DNA from 3 places in the Teredinibacter turnerae T7901 genome. Region 1 is predicted to be linked to each of the others. Evidence: predicted binding sites of a transcription regulator. Region 1 holds the regulator's gene; each other region holds the start of a gene.

Region 1 (8,274 bases):
CGATGTTTTCCTGTGTATCTCCAACTCCGGTAACTCGCCTGAGATGGTTGCCATTTTGCCTTGGATAAAACGCATGGGCATTCCCGTGGTGGCGATGACAGGTAAATCCAACAGCCCTCTCGCTGAAGCGGCGGATGTGATACTCGATATCGCGGTCGCCACCGAAGCCTGCCCGCTGGATCTGGCGCCCACATCCTCAACCACAGTGACGCTGGTGCTCGGTGATGCGCTGGCGCTCGCACTTCTGGAGGCGCGGGGGTTCACTGCCGAAGACTTTGCCTATTCTCACCCAGGCGGCACTCTCGGACGGCGCTTACTATTGCATGTCGCTGACGTGATGCACGATGGTGAAACCGTTCCAATAGTTACAACCACGACCCCGGTGCTGGAGGCTCTCGGCGAAATGAGCCGCAAAGGGTTCGGCATTACCACCGTAGTAGATGCGACAGGTGAGCTGGTCGGGGTGTTCACCGACGGCGATCTACGCCGCTGCCTGGATCGTGATATCGAGGTAAAAAACGCCAGTATTGAACAGGTGATGAGTCGAGGTGGTCGAACAATTACGCCGCAGGCACTAGCCGCGGAAGCCTTCAACCTGATGGAAACCCATAAAATTACCGCCCTGGTTGTCACTGATAACAACAAACCCGTGGGCATTTTGCATATGCATGACATGCTCCAGGCCGGGCTGGTTTAACTCTGGTGTATGAACTTTGGTGTAAACAAGGAAAACGATGAAACATTTATCTTTGGAAGACATTCATCGCAAGGCTGCGCAGATCAAACTACTCCTGCTCGATGTTGACGGCGTGATGACCGATGGCCGCCTGTACTTCAGTAACGACGGCCAAGAGATGAAGACCTTCAATACGCTCGACGGTCACGGCATTAAAATGTTGCGCCGCTCCGGGGTGGAAGTGGGCATTATTACTGGCCGGACCAGCCAGCTGGTGGCCAAGCGCGCGGCCGATCTCGGGATCTCACTGCTCATTCAGGGGCGCGAAGACAAATTCACCGCGCTCGAAGAGATGCGCGCAACCTTCCCCTGTGAGCTGGACCAAATCGCGTTTATGGGCGACGACTACCCGGACCTGACCGTGATGTGTCGCGTGGGCCTCGCACTTACCGTGCAAAACGGCCACCCCGCGGTAGTCGAACGCGCACATTGGCAAAGTGCCGCGCGAGGTGGCGAAGGCGCGGTACGCGAAGCCTGCGATTTGATTATGCAGGCGCAAGGTACCTACGACGCGGCTTTACAGGCGTACTTGAGAACGCAACCGCATGCGTAAAAACCGTTTTTACCTGCTGTTTATCGCGATGGGGATCGCCAGCATTGTAATGCTGTGGGATTCGTCCGAAAACGTGATTACACCCCCCAAAGCCGAACCCGCACCGCAAATTCCCTACGCATTTGCCGAGAATGCCGCGACCCGTTACTTCAACGACAATGGTGTGCTCGAATATGCGTTCACGGCGAATCTCCTGGAGCACTTTCGTGTGCTCGGCGACAATCGTCAGCCCGTCGACGAATACACCATGGTAGACCACCCACATTTTACAATTTACCAGGAAGACACCCCCTGGCACGTAGAATCTGTCGACGGCAAACTCGTGCGCAGCAGTGAGCAGATCGCCCTTTGGGATACGGTTCGCATCTGGCAGGAGCCACCCGAGCGACTACCCGGTGAGGAAGCGCCCGCTTACCGTGAAGCTTCCGAACTCACCACGGAAAAGCTCGATATCAACCCTGTAGAAAAGGTCGCATACACCGACGAGCCTGTTAAAATACTAACACCCTATGGGGTGATTAACGCCGTAGGCATGACAGCCAATTTTAAAAACCGAAAAATCGAATTGCACCACAAGGTGCATGCTATCCACCGAATTCCTGAAGACCGCAGCCTGAACGAATGAAACCCCTGTCAACTTTTTGCGCCGTGCTACCTGGGCGCTCCCTGCTCTGCGCCGCCATGCTGGCTTGTACGGCAATGCCAGCCGATGCCCTGCCGGACGATAGACTGCAAGATCTCAGCATCTCTGCCGACTCCGCAGAGCTCGATGACCTGAACGGCACCACCACCTATGCAGGCAGCGTTATTGTCGAGCAAGGCAGCATGAAAATTCGTGCGGAAAAAGTCGTGATTTATGGCCGCAAAGATACCTATTCCCGCGTGGTCGCTACCGGCACGCCAGCGCGTTTAAGCCAGGTGCCCAAGCCCGGCCAGGAGCCTGTGACCGCGCGTGCTAACCGCATGGAATATCAGATCACCAGCGAAACCCTGATCCTCCTCGACAATGCGGCTTTCCGTCAGGAGGGCACCAGCCTAAGCGGCAATCGCATTGAGTACGATGTAAAAAAAGCAGTGGTACGCGCTGGTGGTAAAGCTGATGCGGAAGGCGACGATCGCCGGGTTCGCATGGTGATCCCGCCAAAAGCATTGAGCAAAGAAGACGAACAGCCCGCCGACAATAACAAAAGCTCCAACAGGCCCTAGTATTTATGCAGCAACTGAGTGCCCAACACCTCGCCAAAAGTTACAAAGGCCGCAAGGTCGTCATCGATGTATCCCTGTCTGTGGACAGTGGCCAGATCGTGGGCCTGCTCGGCCCCAACGGCGCGGGTAAAACAACCTGTTTTTATATGATCGCGGGCATCATTAAAGCCGATCATGGCGATATCCAGATTGGCGACAAGCGCGTTACTCACCTGCCAATGCACGAGCGCGCGCGCGCAGGCCTTGGGTATCTGCCCCAGGAAGCGTCGGTATTTCGCAAGTTAACAGTTCAGGATAATATTCTTGCGATTCTTGAGACCCGCAAAGAGTTGAGCCGCAACCAACGCCGTGAGGCGATGGAAAAACTGCTGGAAGAGTTTCACATTGGCCACATTCGCAACAGCCTTGGAATGGCGCTGTCAGGCGGCGAGCGGCGGCGTGTTGAAATCGCCCGAGCACTGGCCACAGAGCCCGATTTTGTGCTCTTGGACGAACCCTTCGCCGGAGTCGACCCGATTTCAGTGAGCGATATTAAGCAGATCGTACAACACCTTAAAAATCGCGGTATTGGCGTGTTGATTACCGATCACAATGTTCGCGAAACATTGGATATCTGTGAGAAAGCCTATATCGTCTCGGAAGGCCACATCATCGCAGAAGGAAGCGCCAATGATGTACTCAACAACAAAAAAGTGCGCGAAGTATATCTCGGTCAGCACTTCCACCTCTAATCGCTTTCTGCAGATAATCAGCAAAATCTCTTGACAAACGACTGACTTTTGTATTTGTCACGGCATAATACTTGCTTCTGATTTTATGCGATTTTATTGCACCTGGACTGCGGCCGGAATACACTAGCCTCATACAAGCCGGCGCCCCACAGGAGTTGCCACTAACTGATAGTGCACTTTAACCAGACGCAGTAAATCGAACTATGAAGCAATCCCTCCAGTTAAAACTGGGCCAGCAGCTCACCATGACCCCGCAGCTGCAACAGGCCATCAGGCTTCTTCAGCTCTCCACGCTCGATCTTCAGGCAGAAATACAAGAAGCTCTGGATTCAAACCCTATGCTCGAAGTTGAGGAAGACCTCAGCGGCGACGACTCTCACAGCGGTATCAATGAACAGGCTCCAGCCAGCAACGAGCTTAATGGCAAGGACAGCGCCGACGGCAAAAGCGATGCTGCAGATGCGAATGGCGCCGACCAGGAGTCCAATTCCGACGCATCCTCCGACGGTGATTGGAACGAAGACAACATTCCCACTGACCTTGCGGTCGACACCAGCTGGGACGATATCTACGACCCCACCCCGAGCGGCACCGGACTCGCAAAACCCGACTCCGACGATTACGATTTTGAATCCCGACGTGGCACATCAGAAACGCTGCAGGATCACTTGCAGTGGCAGCTGAACCTTACCCCCATGTCAGTCCGCGACAAGGATATCGCCGAAGCCATCATTGACGCGGTAAAACCCAACGGTCTGCTCGGCCAGACTCTGGATGAAATTTTTCATGGCCTGGAACCTCACCATGAAGAACTCGAAATGGACGAAGTGGTGGCTGTACTCCACCGGGTGCAACAGTTTGACCCACCCGGCGTTCTCAGCCAGGACGTACGTGAATGCCTGCTCATTCAGCTGAGCCAGCTTGATATCAGCAACGAAGATGTGCGCAACGCAAAAACGCTCGTCAGCGAGTTTCTCGATCTGCTCGGCGGCCGCGACTTCAAACAGCTGATGCGCAAGCTAAAACTGAAAGAAAGCGAACTACAGGCGGCGGTACAGGTTATCCAGGGATTGAACCCGCGACCCGGTGAACAGATTGGCAGCGACGACACAGAGTATGTGGTGCCGGATGTGTTTGTGAACAAGGTAAATAACCGCTGGATGGTGCAACTCAACCCGGATATCGCACCGCGTTTACGCATTAACAGCGACTATGCGTCACTGGTTAAGCGCGCCGACTCCAGCGCTGACAACACTTTTCTACGCGACAACTTACAGGAAGCGCGCTGGTTTTTGAAAAGCCTGCAAAGCCGCAACGAAACCCTGTTGAAAGTCGCCAGCTGTATCGTGGAAAAACAACAGGGGTTTCTCGATTTCGGCCCGGAAGCCATGAAACCGATGGTATTGCACGACGTGGCAGAAATTGTCGAAATGCACGAATCGACGATCTCGCGAGTAACCACGCAAAAGTACATGCACACCCCACAGGGGATTTTCGAGCTCAAATACTTTTTCTCCAGCCATGTGGCCACAGATTCCGGCGGCGAGTGCTCATCTACCGCAATTCGCGCTATCATTAAAAAATTAGTTGCTGCGGAAAATGCACGCAAACCGCTCAGCGACTCAAAAATTACAGGGCTATTGGCAGAACAGGGAATCAAGGTCGCACGCCGCACCATCGCTAAGTATCGCGAGTCTCTGAACATACCTCCCTCGAACGAACGCAAGCGTTTGGTATAGCAAAATCTGGGAATGCCGGTCTAAAGTCTGATGCCGCAAATAAAATTTGCGGCTAAAGTGGGCTTGGATCTGAAACTAATACTGGTAGAATGCGCGCCGTTTGACTCCCTGCAACATCCAACATCTGCTGTTTTACCGGGCGCAACGCTATGCAAATTTCTACCATTCTAAACGCCAAGCGAACCCGAGCGAAGATTGCTGGCGGCAGTAAAAAACGCTTGATCGAAACACTCGCTGGCATTTTTAGCGAATCCGACACTGGCCTCGACCAAACTGAATTGTTCCAACATATTTTCGCCCGTGAGCGGCTTGGCTCCACAGGCATTGGCGGCGGTATAGCCATACCCCACTGCCGCTTCAATACCGAAGGCGCGACCTTGTGCGCGTGCGTAACTCTGGAAGAAGCCATTGACTTCGACGCTGTAGACAGCAAGCCAGTCGATCTCATATTTGCCATGCTGGTACCGGAAAACGCCGAAGACGAGCACCTGCAAACCCTTGCCGCACTCGCAGAAACCCTGCAAAGGGATGATTTTGTGAAGCGCCTTCGCAACTGTAAAACCGATGAAGAATTGTTTAACGTGGCGTCTGGTGTAAACTGACGGCTCTACCGGGAAGTAACTAGTCCCTCGCGCGCTCTGCGCTCCTCCATCACATGCGACTCGTACACAGGCAGGTAACATGCGCTTGCTGATTATTAGCGGAAGATCAGGCTCGGGAAAAACCACAGCACTGCACCTGCTGGAGGATGAAGGCTACACCTGCATCGACAACCTTCCTGTCGACCTTCTGCCCGCGCTAATCGAGCAGCTAAGCACCTCTGATCGTCCATCGCCACGGGTTGCTATCGGTATCGATGCGCGCAACATCAACAACGATCTGAGCCGTTTAATGGCGATGATTGAAGTGGGGCCATTGCCGCGAGAAAGTTACCAGGTTATCTATCTCGACAGCTCGCGCGAAGTGCTCCTCAAACGGTACAGCGAGACCCGCCGCAAACACCCACTCTCTGACGGTCTCACCGACCTGAATGAAGCCATTGAGCGCGAGCGCATTATTCTCGAGCCCATATCCAATGCCGCCGATGTCACCATAGACACCTCGCAGCTCAACCTGCATGAACTGCGCAGTGCAATTAAATACCTTGTGGTCGGTTCCGACCGAGAAGGTATGGCGGTGCTGTTCAAGTCGTTCGGTTTCAAGTATGGGCTGCCGGTTGACGCCGATTTCGTTTTTGATGTGCGGTGCTTGCCAAACCCCTATTGGGATGCCGGACTGCGCAAACTGTCCGGGCTGTCGCCGGAAGTAATTGCGTTTCTGAACGGCGAGGAACAGGTGGAGGAGATGTATAACGACATTCTTACATTTATGCGTAAGTGGATTCCTCGGTTCGAGAACAACAACCGCAGCTATCTCACCATCGCTATCGGCTGTACGGGTGGTTTTCATCGTTCGGTCTACATGAGTGAACGACTCGCAAAAGCGCTCAAAGCCGACTATAAGAATGTTCAGACGCGGCATCGACAAATACCCGATTCCAGCGCCCCGAAACACAGCTAATGCGGGAGCTTCATGCAGCAGAGAACCCTCGAGATCATCAATAAACTTGGCCTCCACGCGAGAGCGGCCAGCAAGCTGGCGACCCTGGCCAATCGGTTTGAGTCACGAATTCAGGTCAGTGCCCACGGCAAAACGACAGATGCGAAAAGCATTATGTCGCTCATGCTGCTGGCAGCCTCAATCGGCACGGAAATTGAATTGATCACCGAGGGGCCGGACGAAGTTGAAGCCATTACGGCCCTGAAAGAACTCATAAACAACCGCTTCGACGAGGAGGAATAGGCTGCGCTGCAAGCGCCTGTAAGCAGGTTAAACACGCGCCAACTTCCCGAAGTTATTTCCTCAAGCCTTTGAAAAAGCTACAATTTCTGTAGCAACCCTCCACCCCACCGTAAAACGGAAGCCACTGTATGCCGCAAGCCGCTGAGAATATCGAACACAGCACCCACCAACAGGTCGGTCGCGTGCAGGTATTACTCGAAAGCGGTACCTTCCGCCAGGTACGGCAAATGCTGAGCAGCTTGCGGCCGGTGGAAATCGCGCGCTTGATTGCATCCTCCCCGCCCCCTTCGCGAACCGTGCTGTGGGACCTTATCGACAAGGATGTGTCCGGTGAAGTACTCGAAGAACTGCCGTACGATATCCAGAGCCATTTCGTGCGCAATATGGGCACTGAGGAACTGGTTGAACTGACCGAAGGCCTGGAAACGGACGACGTCGTCGATATTTTGCAGCAGCTGCCTGAGCAAGTGATTCAGGAAGTCATGGAAGCCATGACCGACCAGGATCGCGCCAGGGTAGAGGAAGTGATTGCCTATGACGAGGCCACCGCCGGCGGTCTCACCAATACCGACACCATCACCGTTCGCCCGCGTTTCACGCTGGATGTTGTATTGCGCTACCTGCGCCGTCACCCGGAGCTGCCGCCGTCGACCGACTCCCTGATTGTAGTTAATCGCAAGGACGACTACCTCGGCCTGCTGCCCTTGAGCACGCTGCTTACCACCGATCCGAGCGTAACCGTCCGCGAGGTGATGGTCACCGACACTAACGCTATCCCGGCTGCCATGGCTGATAAAGACGTGGCCAAACTGTTTGAGCAGCACGACTGGATTTCCGCCCCCGTCGTCAACGAGCAGGGGAAGTTGCTGGGTCGTATTACCATTGATGACGTGGTCGACGTCATCCGGGAAGAGGCCGATCACTCGTTAATGAGCATGGCCGGTCTTGATGAGGATGAAGATACCTTTGCCACGGCTGCGCGCACGATTCCACGCCGGGCAATCTGGCTCGGCATTAACCTGATCACCGCAATCCTCGCTTCCTCGGTGATTAGCCTGTTTGATGAAACCATTGATAAGGTCGTGGCACTGGCGGTACTTATGCCTATTGTCGCCAGTATGGGTGGCGTTGCCGGCTCGCAGACGCTCACGGTGGTGATTCGCGGTATGGCACTAGGGCAAATTGGCGCCAGTAACCTGGGCTGGCTGCTGTCCAGGGAAGTGCGTGTCGGCATAGTCAACGGCATCCTCTGGGCGCTGGTGATGGGTGCAATAGCTGCTCTCTGGTTTCAAGATATCAAAATTGCCTATATCATCGGCGCCGCCATGGTAATCAACCAAATTACAGCGGCGCTCGCGGGAGCGTTACTGCCGGTCGGCCTCAAAGCCCTCAAGGTGGACCCTGCACTGGCTGGCGGTGTTACCCTTACAACCGTTACTGATGTGGTCGGTTTCTTTGCGTTTCTCG
Region 2 (8,274 bases), 2.1 Mb from region 1:
GTTCATTGGCCCGCTGATCTTCTCATACTACACGCTATTAAACGGCGCTAGCTCGGCAGAGGCGCTGGGTGCAGTGCTGGGAACCAGCGGTGTGTGCGCCTTGTGTATGCTTGTGTTAGTTCAGTTTGTCGAGCATTTGCGGCGCTGGATTACGAGCAATGTATCTGGAACTGCGGTGGCCCTCATAGGTATTTCACTGGTATGGACCACGCTTAAGAATTTATATGGCGATTACACTCGAGTCGAGTTGTATCCAGGCTGGTGGGTGTTAGGTTTAGCGTTGCTCGTGTTTGTGATTACGTTAATTCTGGTGCGAACTGGAAATGCGCTGTTGCGAATGACCAGCATCACGATAGGTCTGTTTGTTGGGTTTGGCGTTGCTTGGACATTGGGAATGGTTGACACAGCACCACTCAATGCCATGCCGAATGTGTTCGTGCCGAGCGTAACGCAATTCCCGCTAAGTTTTGATTTGACCACCTTTCTGGTACTGATGCCGGTGTATTTAATTTCTGCTACGGAATCCTTGGGCGACCTTACCGCAACCTCGAAGCTCTCCGGCCTGGCCATTAACAATCGCGCGTTCTGGCGCCGTGTGCGTGGCGGTTTAAGTGGCGACGCACTAAACTCCTTTATTGCTGCGATCTTCTGTACCTTTCCAAATACAACGTTTAGCCAAAATAACGGTGTTATTCGGCTGACCGGTGTCTGTAGTCCTTACGTGGGCCGTTTTGTTGCTGTCATGTTGGTCGTGCTCGGCCTATTTCCAATTGTCGGTGGGTTTTTCGTCATCATGCCTGCGGCCGTGCTGTCTGGTGCGACGCTGCTGATGTTTATTATGGTTTTTATGTCCGGCTTGATGATTGTTAGCGGTGGTGATGGGAGAGTCCGCAACTGGCCTCTGGTGACAGCAGCTGTTATTTTCGGTCTTGTTTGCTCAGTTGTAGTGCCACTCATCTCATTTTTACCGCAATGGCTCAAAAGCTTTTTGCAGTTTCCCATATCAACCGGTGCGATATGCGCGTTCGTTTTAGAGCTGTTCCGAACCAAACCGACACTCAGTGATACGGAGTCGTCTGGTAATCAGCACGCGGGCGAAGCACAAGATGTGTTGTCTGAGGGTGCGCAATAAAAATTATTTATCTTTCGGGTTACGAGGCAATTATTTCCCGGCGCCTTAACTAAACCCCGGTAGCTGACCAAACCCTCGGCCTGCAAGCCCGAACGAGAATTGCAGTAATAATTAACGGCGCGGAGTAAGAGGGCGGGTCATTCCAAATCGGGAATAGTGTGTACAATCTAAACAGGCATACTATTCACCCAGGCACACCATCGCAGACGATCATATTGCAATAGTGAGCGTTGTCTCTGCGCATCTGGTGAATCGGGGCGAGCTCCGCCGCTTCCAGCCAGGCGACCGCGGTAGCCCGATCGGGATATTCCATAACGACCATACGCGAGCTTTGCCAGCTCCCATCCAGTGTTTCTGGATTGCCGCCCCGTACCAAATAACGCCCGCCGTACTGAGTCACAGATGGTGTAATTGCAGCGATATACTTTTTATATTCGGTTTCATTTTTAATAGCGATATCGACAATAATGTACGCGCTCATTAAGGGGTAATCTCTGGGTAGAAATGGGTATGCCAGTGCTGTGCGATATCAATACGGCGGCAAATCCATACATCGTCGTGCTGCAGTATATGTTCAATAAAACGTTGCAGCGATTTCATTCGCGCTGGGCGGCCGACAATTCTGCAGTGCAAACCCACGTTCAGCATCTTCGGAGCACTGGCACCTTCCTCATAGAGTACGTCGAACGCATCCCTTAAATAGGTAAAAAACTGATCGCCTGAATTAAATCCCTGCGGTGCGGCAAAGCGCATATCGTTAGTATCCAGCGTATAGGGAATTACCAGGTGAGGCTGGCTTTCGGTATTCACCCAGTAGGGTAGGTCGTCGGCATAGCTGTCGGAATCGTATAGAAATCCTCCTGCCTCCAGTACCAGAGCGCGCGTGTTCGGGCTGTCGCGACCGGTGTACCAGCCTTGCGGACGCTTTCCCGTGACTTCGGTGTGCAGTCTAATCGCTTCGGCTATTTGCTCGCGCTCCTCATCAATTGGCATGAATTGATGATCTATCCAGCGCAAACCATGACTGGCAATTTCCCACTCGGCGTCTTTCATCGCCGCTACGGCGTCGGGGTTGCGTGCAAGCGCCATCGCTACACCGTATACCGTAACGGGCAGTTGATACTCGGTAAACAAGCGGTGCAGCCGCCAAAATCCGGCGCGGCTGCCGTATTCGTAAAGGGATTCCATACTCATGTGACGCGCGGGGTAGGCCCGGGCTCCAATAATTTCTGACAAAAATGTTTCTGAATTTTCGTCGCCGTGGAGCACACAATTTTCCGCCCCTTCCTCATAATTTATGACAAACTGCACCGCAATCTTGGCATTGTTGGGCCAGGGATTGGTGGGGGTTTGCGCACCGTAGCCAATAAGGTCGCGTGGATAGGGTGTCTGTTCTTTTACTATCTGCTCTGTCACTAAAGGTGCCTCTGCGATTAGAAAAATATTTTCGGCTGTCTGTATCATTTTTTCCTGAATCCTCAGCTGACAGTTTGCTATGGCAGTTTTAAAAATGAATCCAGTAGATCAGACGAGAACAAGAATTATGCCAAAGTTGGCATTATGATTGCGTCCGGCTAACTTTTTATACACTATTCACTCACGCAGTATTTTCACTTACGTATTACACTCACATATTAAGAGTTGCGAACATATATTTTCGAGAACGCATTATGTACAAATTTTTTATTATTGCTCTGTTATTGGTAGGCAGCAGTGTTCGTGCCGAGGGAGACTGGTTCGAAAGCTTTAAAAAGACGGCGACCGACAAAGATCTGTACCATTTCCTGTATGCCATGCCTAAAGGCGGCGATTTGCACAACCACCTCAGCGGTGCCGGGTTTCCCGAGTGGTGGCTGGAACTGGCACTCGCACAGGAGAAGCGAGGCTATATTTATTACACCAAGATCAAAATCAATAATTGCGCAGGTTACGGCGGCAATGAATTTGGTGGTAACCCCTACTTGTTGTATTTCAAAAACATTCAGGAATCCACGTACAAGAAACTCTCGGCCTGCGAGCAGTCAGAGTACGTTCGCCTGCAGGATATGAGCGCAGAGCAAAAGGCTGGATGGCTTAATAGCCTTAAGTTGGATTCTGCGCATGAAGGGCGCGACGAATTTTTCCAAACTCACTGGCAGCGCTTGAACGAGCTATACATGAACCACTATGTACTGGCGGAGATTCTCGTGCGCAATATGCAGGCTTTTGGCCGTGAAGGATTAATGTACCTGGAAATCGACTGCTCACCGGTGGGTATGCGTCCGGACGGCAGTTTGATTGACGCTGAAGAAGTGTACCGCTATTACAAAGAACGTCTTCAGCAGAAAGATGCTGTGGAATCTGGTGTAACAGTGAAGTTCCAATACGCATTGTTGCGGTTCGCCCCCAACGCTGAAGAGCGGCTTGCGCAGATGTACGCGTTCGTCGATGCGCACCGGGATATGTATGTAGCCATTGATATGGTTGGCCGGGAAGACAACGATAAGGGGCACCCGCTGCGGTTTTTGCCAACATTGCGAAAATTGCGGGCGCAATACCCGGGCATTGATCTGTCCATTCACGCGGGAGAGGTGGACGAGCCCAACAAGCATATTCGTAACACACTGTTACTCGGTGCAAACCGGATAGGCCACGGCGTCAATTTACTTACTGATCCGGACACCTATCTATTGATGCGGCATAGCAATTATATGGTCGAAGTGAATCTCATCAGTAATTTATTGTTGGAATATGTGGACGATTACAGCAAGCATCCCTTCCCAGAGTTATTGCGCACAGATGTGCCGGTTGCCCTATCAACAGACGATCGTGGGATGTGGGACTCGAACCTGACAGATGAATTTTTTGTGGCTGTCAAGGAGTTCAATTTGTCCTGGAGTGAATTGCAAACGCTAGGGCTAAACTCGCTCAAATACGGATTTATGAATGACGAGCTAAAGACGAAATTGGTGCACGACTATCAGAAAAAAATGGATAAATTCGCCCAGCAGTTCCAAAAAGGTAGTCAGCGGGTATTGTCAAGTAAGCCGCCAATGCGAGGATTTATCTGTAATCACTACGAATTGTGCTCTACGCCGTAGCGGGGCTTTAATTAATTTGGTGCACACATAAACGCTTGTTTTTAAAAAGCACTAACTTTGGGCCTGCGGGCCCTTTTTTATGGTCGCTAAAAACGGATTTTGACCATTAGGTCAACCAAGATAATTTTTAACTTATTGAAAATAAAGGAACTATTCTCGTTTTTTGAAAACCTGACCATTTGGACAGCTTGTTGGCACACCGATTGCTCAAGCCCTTCCGGCTATGTACAGAGCCCGTTTTTTGGGCCGATTTATTTGACTTGGGGATAGTTGGATATGCACCAATTTAAGAAGAATTTTTTGTCGTGCGCGGTTAGCGCATCTTTGGGCGTTTTTGCGGTTCAGGCGACCTGGGCGCAAGAAGATGAAGCGGTCGAACTGGAAACCTATACCGCTGAGGGTGAAGTCGAGGACGATCTGGGCCTACTGCCTACTGAGCCTGTAGACTCAGTATTCGGGTTCGGCAAAACACTGTTGGAAACGCCTCGCGCGGTAAGTTCTATCAGCTCGGAAATGATTGACGGTCTCAATATTTCTGATATCGATGATCTGGTAGTGGCGTCACCTGGTGCCTTTACCCAATCGTTCTTTGGCGTCGCCGGTGCACTGGATGTACGTGGCACCGCTGGTGAAGTTTATTTCCGCGGTATGCGTCGCCTGGACAACCCAGGTAACTACCCTACACCTTTGGGTGCGACAGACCGCATCGATATCGTCCGCGGTCCATCAACTCCGATTATGGGGCCATCTAAAATTGGTGGTTATATCAACTTTGTGCCTAAGTCTGCACGTGCGGAAACTGGGCAATACCTCGAGTCGCCAACAGGCGAAATTAAAGTAGAGCGCGGCAGTTGGGATCAAAACGTTCTTACTACCGAAGTCGGTGGTCCAGGTAAGATCGCGGGTAAAGGTTTTGGATATTATGCACTTTTCCAGACCGAGAATTCCGGCAGCTATTACGATAATACGCAGACCGACCAGAATATTTTTCAGGCGTCTTTCAACCTCGACATTAACAGCGCGCACCGCCTTGAGTTCGGTGGTATGTACCACGAGTACGATGGTAACCAGGTAGCCGGCTGGAACCGCCTGAGTCAGGATCTGATCGACAATGGCACTTATGTGACGGGTAGTCCACAACCACTGGACACCAACGGCGATGGTCGTATCTCTCCCGCAGAATACGATGCGGCAGCAGGTTGTTGTGGTTATGGTATAGACACCGTTTTCCCAAGTGAAGTTACCACAGCAGATATTCCGGAAGGCATGGCGCTGGTGAACCCGGGTACCGCCAAACTCAAGCACAACCAGGTGTTGGTGTCTGAAGAGGATCAGCTGACTAACATAGCGTCGACCTTTTATCTGGATTATATCTTCGACAAAGGCAATGGCTTCTCGGTTACCAATAAAATTTTCTACGACGCGTACGACAACCTCAATGAAAACGCCTACGGGTTTTCTCAGTTTCATGACTCGTTTGTTATCGAAGAAAAATTGATCGTCGATTACAAATTTAATACCAGCAATATGGAAGCGGGCATTCAGATTTCGCCCTCGGTTCGCCATACTGACTTCAAACACGGTGACGACTTCTTCTACGAGTATTTTGACCGCCGCGACATCACCCAACCTTCAACGCCTGTTGATAAGCTCGCGCTTGCCACTAACAGCCCAGACGGCGTATGGGCAACTTATGTTATGGGTAATTACACCGACTCTGGTTTGGGTGTAATGGGCGATTTTAACTTTGATTTTGGTCTGAGTTTGACTGGTGGTGTTCGCTACGACTCCATTGATATGTACGTCCATACTCCATCCGGCGACCGTGCAGAATCGACCGAGTCCGGTACTTCCTGGACCGGCAGTATCTCTTACAAAATTCCGATGTTGAACATTACGCCTTACTACACCCAGTCATCACAAATGACAATGATCGTGGGGCAGGGCGCGGAACTGGATTTGGGTAATGTTGAGGAAGGTAGTGCAATTGACGATTCCACACTGCAGGAATTGGGGATCAAAGGCAGTTTCTTTGACAACCGTTTGTACGCAGCTATCGCGTATTTTGAGCAGGATCGTACGGATTACAGTGCGCAGTCTGCGACGACTAACGAGTCAGTCGAAACATCCGGCACTGAGTTTGAAATGCGCTGGTTAGTATCCGATAGTTTCTCCCTGACTGCGAATTACACTCAGATTGAAGTTGTGAATATTAACACCGAAGCGAGCGGTGGTCGTTGGACATTCCTTGGTGCAGAAGACTTACCTAATGTCGATCCAGGTGCGTTCTACGGCGGTACTGTGAGTGGGTTCGTGCTTGGTCCAGCTGAAAAAGCGGGTATCCCGGAGAACAGCTACAGCCTGGTCGCGCAATACAGCTTCTACGACAACTGGTCTGCGGTGGTGAGTTATTTCCATGCGGATGAAACTGCGTCTGGCTTTACCGGTTCGGTCACCCTGCCTTCGTACGACTTATTTAACGCGGGTATTTCTTACTCGAACGATACCTGGGAAGTCGGAGCTAACTTCAAAAATATCACAGATGAAAAGTACTACCGCTCCAACTTCCCGAACCTGTTCGGAAGCTCGGTCGTATTGCCCGAAAAACCCTTCAGCTGGGAACTTTCTGCCACGTATAAATTTTAATACGTGAAACACATGCGGCGGTCTTTCGACCGCCGTGCTTCCCCAAAACCGTTTCTAATTTCCCGACTCTGTGTTGGGGTAGTCGATTTATTTTTGATTCGGAGAGATCATGCCTAACCCGAAATTTTCCTGGAAGGCTTTGTGTCTGGCACTCGCGGTGCCGATGGTGGCTCATGCGCAGCAAACTACCATCGACAAGCAGGTTGCTTCAGATAAAGCTGCCGCCGCAAGCCAAGAGCGTATCAACAATTTGGATGATAAAAAGCAGGAAGCTTTTCAACGTTACCGTGCTGCGCTAGCGCGAGCAGAAAGCCTGGAAATATACAACCGTCAGTTAGCTCGTCTGGTGGAGTCCCAGGAGGGCGAAATCTCTTCGATTAAGCGGCAAACAGAAGAAATTGAAACGATAGAAACCGGTGCGCTCCCGTTAATGATTGAAATGACGGACGTGCTTACCAAGCTGGTGGAAGCCGATGTACCGTTTTTAATTCAAGAACGCCTGGATAGAGTTGAGAATCTTAAGTCCATGATTGATCGTGCCGACGTGACTGTGGGTGAAAAATACCGTCGTATTATGGAGGCTTACATGGTTGAAGCGGAATACGGACGCACCATTGAAGCTTACAGTGGCGAACTGGCGGAAGATGGCTCCAGTCGCACAGTCAGCTTCTTGCGCTTCGGCCGCGTGGGACTGTTTTATCAAACATTAGATGGCAGTGAAACCGGCCGGTGGAACTCCGCTGAAAATCACTGGGAAAAGCTTTCCGGGTCTGGTTACCGTAAAACTGTGAGGGATGGACTGCGGGTTGCCCGTAAACAGGCTCCGCCCTCGCTTCTTACCTTGCCTTTTAACACGCCGGAGGCCAACTGATGTTTAGAGCAATATGTATCGCCTTGCTGGCCATTCTGCCTGTGGTAACCCATGCGCAAGGCACCCAGTCATTGAAAGACTTGATGGATGAAGTCACCGCCAACGCCAGCGCTGAAGCCAAGCGCAACAAAGAACGCGAAGCCAAGTTTCGTGCTGCAGCTGGTGAACAGGAATCCCTGATGGCTTCTGCCGAAGCAGAGGTCAAAAAGCAGGAAGCGCTGCGCGATTCTCTGCGTAAAACCTTTGATGAAAATGAGACTGCACTTGCAGAACTGCAAGATTTGCTGGACCGCCGCTCGGGCGATCTCGGTGAGCTATTTGGTGTGTTTCGCCAAACAGCAGATGATGCTGAGTCTATTATTTTCGCGTCGTTAATCAGCGCGGAAAAGCCAGAACGCAAAGCGATTGTGTCCGAATTGGCAGAAAGCTCAGAGATTCCATCGATTGATCAGATCCGTAGCTTGTGGCAGTTGCTGATTCAGGAAACGGCACTTTCTGGTGACCTGAGTCGTTTCAAACACGAAGTGATTGACCCGGATGGTACA
Region 3 (8,274 bases), 2.6 Mb from region 1:
CGATGAGTTATTACGCAGAAATTACTCCACAAGAAGCACAAGAAAAAGTGATTACCGATGGCAGTGCGCTTATCTTGGATGCGCGCGATGCATACTCCTATAAAGAAAGCCACATTGACGGCGCAATGCAAGCGCATGGCGGGTTAGTCGAACACTTGATTGGCGTTGGAGATTACGAGCGTCCGGTTTTGGTTTATTGCTATCACGGCAACAGCAGTAAAGATCTGGCAGAGGTTTTCGGGCGCGCTGGCTTCAAATATTGTTACAGTATGAAAGGTGGTTACACTGCTTGGAAAAAGCGTGACCGTTTATACGCTACAGAAGCTTACAGCGAAGCGACTAACATCTGGTTAGTTACCGAAGGTTTTGAAAAACAGGCGCTAAACACAGTAATCCCTGGCCAGGTAACGCCACTTATTCTGGCGTGCCGTCAGAATAAATCCGAAGTGGTTTCAGAGCTTCTGGCGTCTGGCGCGGATACGACCTGCAGTGACAGTGACGGTAACGGCGCACTTTGGGCGGCGTGCTACTCTGAGAGCCTGGAGTGTTTGCGCTTGCTAAAAGAAGCTGGTGCCGATTTAAACCAGGCTAATGCCGATGGTGTCACTGCTCTAATGTACGCTGCATCGGCAAGTAAATTCGCAGCAGTCCAGTTTTTAGTTGAAAATGGTGCAGACGTACATCGTAAGAGTAAAGACGATTTTTCCGCGCTGGATCTTAGTGCTACCGAAGAAATTCTAAAATTCTTGAAACCATATTGCCGGTAAAAAGTGTATGACAACGCGATTCGACACCTGGATGACTGCGCGATGGCGCAGAGAATTGGAAGCGAACTTGTCTAGTTTACCCGATACAGATGCAGCAGAGCTGCGTACGCGGCTCGCCTCAGCGACTGTTGTCGATAACGACGATATTATGGGCGGCCGGGTCCAGTTTGGATCTTTGGTAACGGTGTTTAGTATTGATGAGGAAGAGGAACAATCTTTTCAGATTGTGAGTAGCGACGAATCGTTGAGCGGGAGAGGTCTGCTTGATCAACGCAGCCCGCTGGCACAAGCATTATTTGGCGCGCGTGAAGGAGAGGTCGTTAGGGTGCTGTTACAGAATGGGTCGAATTGCGACTATGAAGTAACTCACATCAATGTACCGGTCTAAATGCGCTTGCTGTGCTGTTTCCTGTTGCGCGTCGTTCACTCGAGCAGCCAACGGTATAGCGCCTGAAGTATCTCCCGCTCCAGCGGTATGAGGCAAAAGCAGTCAGCAAACTCCATCCACTCGGTGGCCTTTCCTATTTTGAAAGGTTGCGGTGTGGTGACTTGTAAAAAATAAATTGGCGCTGGACCACCCGGAACATCTACCCACAGTCTTAGGTGCTTGGTGATTGCCACAGCATTTTCTGGGATTTGCATCTCGTTGCAGCATTCGTGCACATAAACGCCGGGGTGTATTGATACTTTCGTACTTTCTCGTGGTTGCTCAATCAATTCGGCCAGTGCGGGAAGCTGCTTTGGGAAGCATAGCTGATTGGATGTCGTTTTTAGTACTCGTAGGCGCGCGCTGACCGGGTGTATGTGATAAATCACAAATCGCATCGCAGCGGTTTTTGGGCGAGAGATGAGGGTGTCTTGAGAGTTAGGCATATGGTATTTTTTATTTCGCTTAGCTTTTTTAAACTACGTCAGTATAAAAATAGTCTCAGAATGGCAAGCAATGAACGTTTGGGGCGCTAAACTTGCGTTCCTATGCCAGTTCCCAACCAATACTATTCTTTAGGCGATAATCATCCTGGCGGATACAAAAGTATTGCCCTGATTGGTGTGTTTTGCATTAATGCAGAAAATTATATCCATTCATGAAATTTAGTTAGTGTTGCTTTAGACCGACGTTTTGAATATGTGTGCTTCTAATTTTTCGACGGCGGAAAGTGAGTTCACTAATTACTCTAGCGAAATCCGGTTTCCCCTAAATCAAGATGTACCATGAGTATATCTTTGAGTGTTTTGTAACCAATATTCTCATAGGTTTCCATGGCCAACACGGGCCCATTTTCCGGTGGGAACTCCAGTTGTACGCCGTACCGATTATCTCGCTGGCCAAGGGTGTAAATATAGGCACACATACCTGCGTTATCCCTGTGGCGTAAAAAGATCGCCTTTGAATCAGTCGCGAAATCCGTGTCCACACAAGGCGCTACGCCAGACAGTTCACTGTCCAGCGAGATCAGCAGTTGCTTGATGGTCGGGTCTCTATCCAGCGTAAAAAAATTCATGAGCACAGGAAATAACAGACGTCAGTAGGGTGTTGAACTATTTCTCTAGTCCCAATTATGTGAACCGCGCGCTTTATTGGGACGATTCAAATCGGTGTTAAGAGGCGTTTTCAAATAGCATGCCCAATAACGCCGTCAAGGTTGTCTGCTTTGCTACAACCACACAACATCAACTGCAAGACGAAACATGGGTATTAAAATAAATCGTTAAAATTCAATGGAATAGTGCGTTAGGTCGGGTGTTTTTACAATGGATTGTTTTTTGCTAAACCCCGTCTTTGGCAATAGTAAAAATTCACTACGAGGTGATCTATGAACGAGAACATTGATTGTGTTGCGGAGCATCTGCCTCAGGGAGCTAATTTGATTGTTGCGTTTGCCTCACTGGAAGGGGATATGGTTGACCAGCATTTTGGCTCGGCGCAAGGATTTTTTGTTTACGATGTCACTGCCGATGCAGCAACACTCATCGCGAGTAAAAAGTTCGCGCGTGAAGCAAAAGACGGCAATGAGGATAAATTGAAGCCAAAGTTACAGTGGTTGGTAGGAAGCGATGTCGTCTACTGCGGTTCTATAGGGGGTTCAGCAACACGTCAACTGGTGAGTTTAGGTATAACACCGAAGAAGGTTACAGGTGGACCAGATGTAGATGAATTAATTGAAGAGCTACAGACGCAACTTGATGGCGAGCCGGAATTCTGGTTGGCCAATGTCATGAAACAAAAACAAAAACAGACGGCCGGAGCATCGCGTTTTGATGACGCGGACGACGAAGATTGGGGTTAGAGATGGATGGGTTTAACTACATCACCCAGCTCGAGGGTGATTTGAAAGCATGCATCACGTTATGTAGTCATGAAAAAAACGCAGGCTATTGGAATATGCGTGTGCAGTTGTTCTATGAGAATCAACCAGCAGGCGTAGCGAGTTTTAATTTACACGGATACAGCCAGGAAGAGGCGGAGTCCGTAGCAAAAAATTTTAATACCAACGCCTACCTGATGCGTGAAATTGATGAGTACCTCTGGGGTGACAGCGATTAACTGAGTGTATCTAACCTAACCTTACGTCGCAGAGCTATGTCGCAATCACGACATAATAAAATAATAATTTTAGTAATATCAATGGCTTGCACGCTGGAACGCGGATTGCAAATAGCCAGATAACTCAACAGTTTAATGGGCACGGGGTTGCTGTATATGAAAGCTAACGAAATCGCAGAATTACTGGACGAGCCAGCCTGTAGCCACAACAAGAAAGAAAAATCGGGTTGCGCGAAGCCAAAACCCGGCTCTGCTGCGGGTGGATGTGCTTTTGATGGCGCGCAAATCGCATTGCTGCCAATCGCAGACGTAGCGCATATAGTCCACGGTCCAATCGCTTGTGCCGGCAGCTCCTGGGATAACAGGGGGACTCGCTCAAGCGGTCCTGACCTGTACCGTATCGGTATGACCACCGACTTAACCGAGCAGGACGTTGTGATGGGGCGCGGAGAAAAGCGCTTGTTTCACTCAATTAAGCAAGCGGTAGAAGACTACAACCCTCCAGCCGTTTTTGTTTACAACACCTGTGTTCCTGCATTGGTCGGTGATGATGTAGATGCAATTTGTAAAGAGGCTGAGCAGCGGTTCGGTGTGCCAGTAGTTCCCGTTGATGCTGCGGGCTTTTACGGCACTAAAAATCTCGGTAACCGTATTGCTGGCGAGGCGATGTTGAAATATGTGGTTGGTACACGCGAACCAGATCCTCAGCCAAAACACCCGACGAGACCGGATCTTAAAATACACGACATCAATTTGATCGGCGAGTACAACATCGCCGGCGAATTCTGGCACGTGTTGCCGTTATTTGATGAGCTGGGATTGCGTGTACTATGCACCTTGTCCGGGGACGCACGGTTTCGCGAAGTGCAAACCATGCATCGCGCAGAAGCCAACATGATGGTCTGCTCGAAAGCCATGCTAAATGTAGCCCGAAAACTGGAGAATAATTGGGGTACCCCCTGGTTTGAAGGCAGCTTTTACGGAATTACGGATACTTCTCAGTCGTTACGCGACATCGCACGCTTGATTGGCGACGATGACCTTACCGAGCGCACAGAACAATTGATCGTGCGCGAAGAGGCGAAAATTCGAGATGCTCTTGCGGCCTGGAGGCCAAGGCTGGCTGGCAAGCGTGTATTGTTGTACACCGGTGGTGTTAAGTCCTGGTCTGTAATTTCTGCGCTACAGGATTTAGGTATGCAGGTTGTTGCAACCGGCACCAAAAAATCTACCGAAGAAGATAAGGCCCGGATTCGAGAACTGATGGGCGACGATGTGAAAATGCTCGACGAAGGCAGCCCAAAAGTCTTGTTACAGACGGTCGCAGACTATAAGGCCGATATATTGATTGCCGGCGGCCGCAACATGTACACCGCGTTGAAAGCGAAGATTCCATTTTTGGATATTAACCAGGAGCGGGAATTCGCTTACGCCGGTTATGACGGTATGGTCGAACTGGTAAGACAACTATGCCTGACTCTGGAAAATCCGGTGTGGCAAGCGGTGAGAAAGCCAGCACCATGGGAGTCTTCCGCGCAAACACTGGCAACCCCCCTAACCGTAAACGGGTGATCCATGGCCGATTTGACTAAGCGAAAAAAAGCCCTATCAGTCAGTCCGTTAAAAACCAGTCAGACCGTTGGCGGTGCCTTGGCTTTTCTAGGGCTTAATAAGGCAATGCCGTTGATGCACGGCTCCCAGGGTTGCACCGCCTTTGCAAAGGTGTTTTTCGTACGACATTTCCGCGAACCGATTCCTTTGCAAACGACAGCGATGGATCAGGTGAGCTCGGTGATGGGCGCAGACGATAATATCGTCGAGGCGCTGAAAACAATCGCAGAGAAGAATTCGCCCGATGTGATCGGCTTGGTGACGACGGGTCTGGCAGAGACGCAGGGCTGTGATATTCAGCGTGCGACCGGCGAGTTTCGTCGTCGGTATCCACAATTTGCCGATGTGGCCGTAGTACCTGTGAACACACCTGACTTTTCAGGAAGCTTTGAAAGTGGCTTTTCACTGGCAGTAAAAGCGATTATCGAAAACCTCGTTCCAGAAGATAAATCACGCGTGGGTTTGCGCAAAAAACAGGTTAACGTGTTGTGCGGTGGCAATTTAACGCCGGGCGACCTTGAGTACGTGGTTGACTCGATTGAAAGTTTCGGCTTGCGTCCGCTGATGATTCCCGACCTGTCCGCATCTCTCGATGGGCATCTGGAAAAAAGCGAATTCAGCTCTCTCACCACTGGTGGAACCACAATTAACGAGTTCAAGATAGCAGGGGAATCGGCTGCGACGCTGGTGGTTGGGAAAAGCCTGAGTGCGGCGGCAGATGCCTTGAAGGCTCGAACAGATGTGCCGGATTTTCGCTTTGGCCACCTTATGGGGCTCGAAGTTGTCGACGAATGGCTTATGACTCTTGCAAACATCAGTGATGGCGAGGTTCCGGTTAAGTGGCAACGTCATCGTGCACAATTGCAAGATGCGATGTTGGATACGCATTTTATGATTGGCGACTCAAAGGTCGCTATTGCCTCAGACCCGGATTTGTTGCTGGGCTTTAGCGAACTGATGGCGTCAATGGGCGCCAGCACAGTGGCGGCAGTTGTTCCTGCGAAAATGGCGTCCAAAAATAGCGCTCTGAACGATAGCGCTATCGCAGAAATTAAAATCGGCGACCTTGAAGACGCAGAGCTTATGGCTGAGAAAAACGGCGCTCAAATATTTTTTGGGAATAGCCATGCGGTCGAGAGCGCAAAACGACTTGGTATACCGATTTTGAGAATCGGTTTCCCACAATATGATCTTATCGGCGGTTTTCAGCGGTGTTGGTTCGGCTACAGAGGAACACAGCAAACCCTGTTTGATGTGGCGAATCTTTTGGTTGAACATCACCACGGCATGCAGCCGTATCATTCGGTACTAGCGCAAAAGATCGACGAAGAAATTGATGCGAGGCACTAACGGTGACGCAATTAACGCGACGATTTAGCGTTGTTGGCAGCCGTGACGAAGCAATAGGTTTAAAAATCGCCTTTGCTACTGACGACGGTGAATTCGTGAACCAACACTTTGGTTCTTCGCGTTCGTTTGTGATTTACAACATAACGCCGGACGGTTCGCATATCGAAAGTATCGCTGAATTTGGCGGGATCGAAGATAACCAAGTTGACGATAAGTTGATAGCAAAATTAGAGTTTCTGCAGGATTGCATTGCAGTCTATTGTCGTGCCTGCGGCGCTTCGGCCATCCGTCAGCTATTGGAGTCGCAGGTTCAACCGTTGAAAGTGGTTGAAGACACGCCGATAAAAGCGTTGATCAAAGCGTTTCAACGGGAGTTGCAAGAAGGGCCCAGCAGCTGGTTGGCGCGAGCGATAAACAGACAAAAATCCATGGGCGATTGTAGCTCCATGGAAGGACATCAGGACACATAAACGTTAAAGGTGATTTTATGAGCGAAGAAGCCGTACTCGAAGAAGGATCTGCCGTTTTAGAGCATCCATTTCTCAAGCAAATGATTGTCCAGCTTCGCGCTGTTGACAGTTATGGGACCTACGATACCTGGAGCGACGCCAAGGTATTGGACCCAATGATTCTGACTAAAGCACGCCGCCGCGAAATTCCGGTTGTTGGCGACCCTGACGAAACAACCATATCTCGCGTTAAAGCGTTTTACAACGGGCTTGCGCAGATGATCGAAAAAGAAACGGGCATTATGGCGGTACCGGTTATCAACTTGACTCATGAAGGCTTTGGGCGCGCGATGATCGTTGTCGGCAAACTGGTGGCGCTCGATAAAACGTTGCGTGACGTACATCGCTTCGGTTTTGAAACACCAGAGAAGCTGATCGAAGACGCAGAAAAGCTAATATCTAAAGCTGTAGAACTAGTAACACAATTTAAAGAAGTTGCAAAACTGTAAATTGAAAAACGGTTTTTGCTAGGAGGAATAAACGTGAACGAAGACGAGTTGAAAGCCCTCAATAAAGATGTGAAAAAGAAAAAACGTATCGCAACCGATTGGGCGTCTCAAATTCACGATGTGGTGGAAGATACGTTGTGGACGGATTACAACCGTTTAACCGAGCTTGCACAGAGTACTATCGCGGCCTGCGAAGACTGGAAAGCTGCGCAAGCAAAACTTGATGAGGCTAGCGCCTGACTACAATCGCCGTGTCGGCGGAGGTAAAAACTATGTCTGATGAAGTGATGATTAGTCGCACCCGTGGCGGCGAGGAATGGACGCCGGAGTTCGTTACCGCTTTAAATGCATCGACCTGCATAGGTTGTGGCCGTTGCTACAAGGTGTGCCCGCGCGACGTATTTGAGCTGGTGGACCGGGCCGATCTCGTCGAAGATATGGATGACGACGAAGATTATGATGACGATGATGAAATGAAGGTCATGGCTATTAAAAACGAAATGGACTGTATTGGCTGTAAGTCGTGCTCCAGAGTCTGTCCGAAAAACTGCCATACACATGAGCCAATGGCGGCTTAGCTTAGATTGAGTCCATAGAATAGTCCGTGGACCAGTGTGAGCCAGACTGAATCGTCAGCGGCAGGCGAGATAAGGGACCGAAATATTGGTTCAGATATTTTGGCAATTCTTTCTGCCGAGCCTCGACGATTCAGCTATCGATTTTAATTACTATTGAAACCAGACTTGGGGTACAGCTATGCCTAAACCAGACCATCATATTTTTATCTGTATGCAAAAGCGCCCGCCGGGCCATCCCCGGGGGAGCTGTGGGGAACGCGGTTCGGAAGCAGTATTTAACGCATTTTCTCAACAGCTTATTCAGCGCAACTTACAAAATGTCGCGCTGACACAGACAGGCTGCTTGGGGCCATGTCAAGCCGGGGCCAATGTTTTGGTTTATCCGAGCGGCGTTATGTATGGCTGGGTCGAACCGGATGATGTGCCAAAAATCATCGAGCAGCATATTCTTGGTGGTGAAGTGTA

The links. The regulator sigma-54, encoded in region 1, starts transcription at its own class of promoters, with help from an activator protein. The targets are predictions, from matches to a motif close to TGGCACANNNNTTGCNNT.
Region 2: the regulator sigma-54 is predicted to act here: its motif matches at 2,664-2,681, upstream of puuE (allantoinase PuuE).
Region 3: the regulator sigma-54 is predicted to act here: its motif matches at 3,407-3,424, upstream of nifE (nitrogenase iron-molybdenum cofactor biosynthesis protein NifE).

The regions. Positions count from the first base shown of each region.
Region 1 is NC_012997.1:4,212,990-4,221,263, forward strand. Features, by position in the region: gene TERTU_RS16905 (KpsF/GutQ family sugar-phosphate isomerase) at 1-697, shown strand, start outside; gene TERTU_RS16910 (KdsC family phosphatase) at 735-1,289, shown strand; gene lptC (LPS export ABC transporter periplasmic protein LptC) at 1,282-1,914, shown strand; gene lptA (lipopolysaccharide transport periplasmic protein LptA) at 1,911-2,495, shown strand; gene lptB (LPS export ABC transporter ATP-binding protein) at 2,501-3,226, shown strand; gene TERTU_RS16930 (RNA polymerase factor sigma-54) at 3,430-4,965, shown strand; gene TERTU_RS16935 (PTS sugar transporter subunit IIA) at 5,115-5,567, shown strand; gene rapZ (RNase adapter RapZ) at 5,647-6,525, shown strand; gene TERTU_RS16945 (HPr family phosphocarrier protein) at 6,538-6,807, shown strand; gene mgtE (magnesium transporter) at 6,936-8,274, shown strand, end outside.
Region 2 is NC_012997.1:2,095,769-2,104,042, forward strand. Features, by position in the region: gene TERTU_RS08960 (uracil-xanthine permease family protein) at 1-1,132, shown strand, start outside; gene TERTU_RS08965 (DUF1330 domain-containing protein) at 1,317-1,613, opposite strand; gene puuE (allantoinase PuuE) at 1,613-2,596, opposite strand; gene TERTU_RS08975 (amidohydrolase family protein) at 2,803-4,212, shown strand; gene TERTU_RS08980 (TonB-dependent siderophore receptor) at 4,489-6,858, shown strand; gene TERTU_RS08985 (DUF3450 domain-containing protein) at 6,968-7,729, shown strand; gene TERTU_RS08990 (MotA/TolQ/ExbB proton channel family protein) at 7,729-8,274, shown strand, end outside.
Region 3 is NC_012997.1:1,621,581-1,629,854, forward strand. Features, by position in the region: gene TERTU_RS06950 (ankyrin repeat domain-containing protein) at 3-767, shown strand; gene TERTU_RS06955 (GreA/GreB family elongation factor) at 775-1,155, shown strand; gene TERTU_RS06960 (hypothetical protein) at 1,191-1,640, opposite strand; gene TERTU_RS06965 (hypothetical protein) at 1,943-2,269, opposite strand; gene TERTU_RS06970 (NifB/NifX family molybdenum-iron cluster-binding protein) at 2,582-3,055, shown strand; gene TERTU_RS06975 (hypothetical protein) at 3,058-3,312, shown strand; gene nifE (nitrogenase iron-molybdenum cofactor biosynthesis protein NifE) at 3,469-4,884, shown strand; gene nifN (nitrogenase iron-molybdenum cofactor biosynthesis protein NifN) at 4,888-6,273, shown strand; gene TERTU_RS06990 (NifB/NifX family molybdenum-iron cluster-binding protein) at 6,276-6,743, shown strand; gene TERTU_RS06995 (NifX-associated nitrogen fixation protein) at 6,761-7,231, shown strand; gene TERTU_RS07000 (CCE_0567 family metalloprotein) at 7,265-7,471, shown strand; gene fdxB (ferredoxin III, nif-specific) at 7,504-7,809, shown strand; gene TERTU_RS07010 (2Fe-2S ferredoxin) at 7,988-8,274, shown strand, end outside.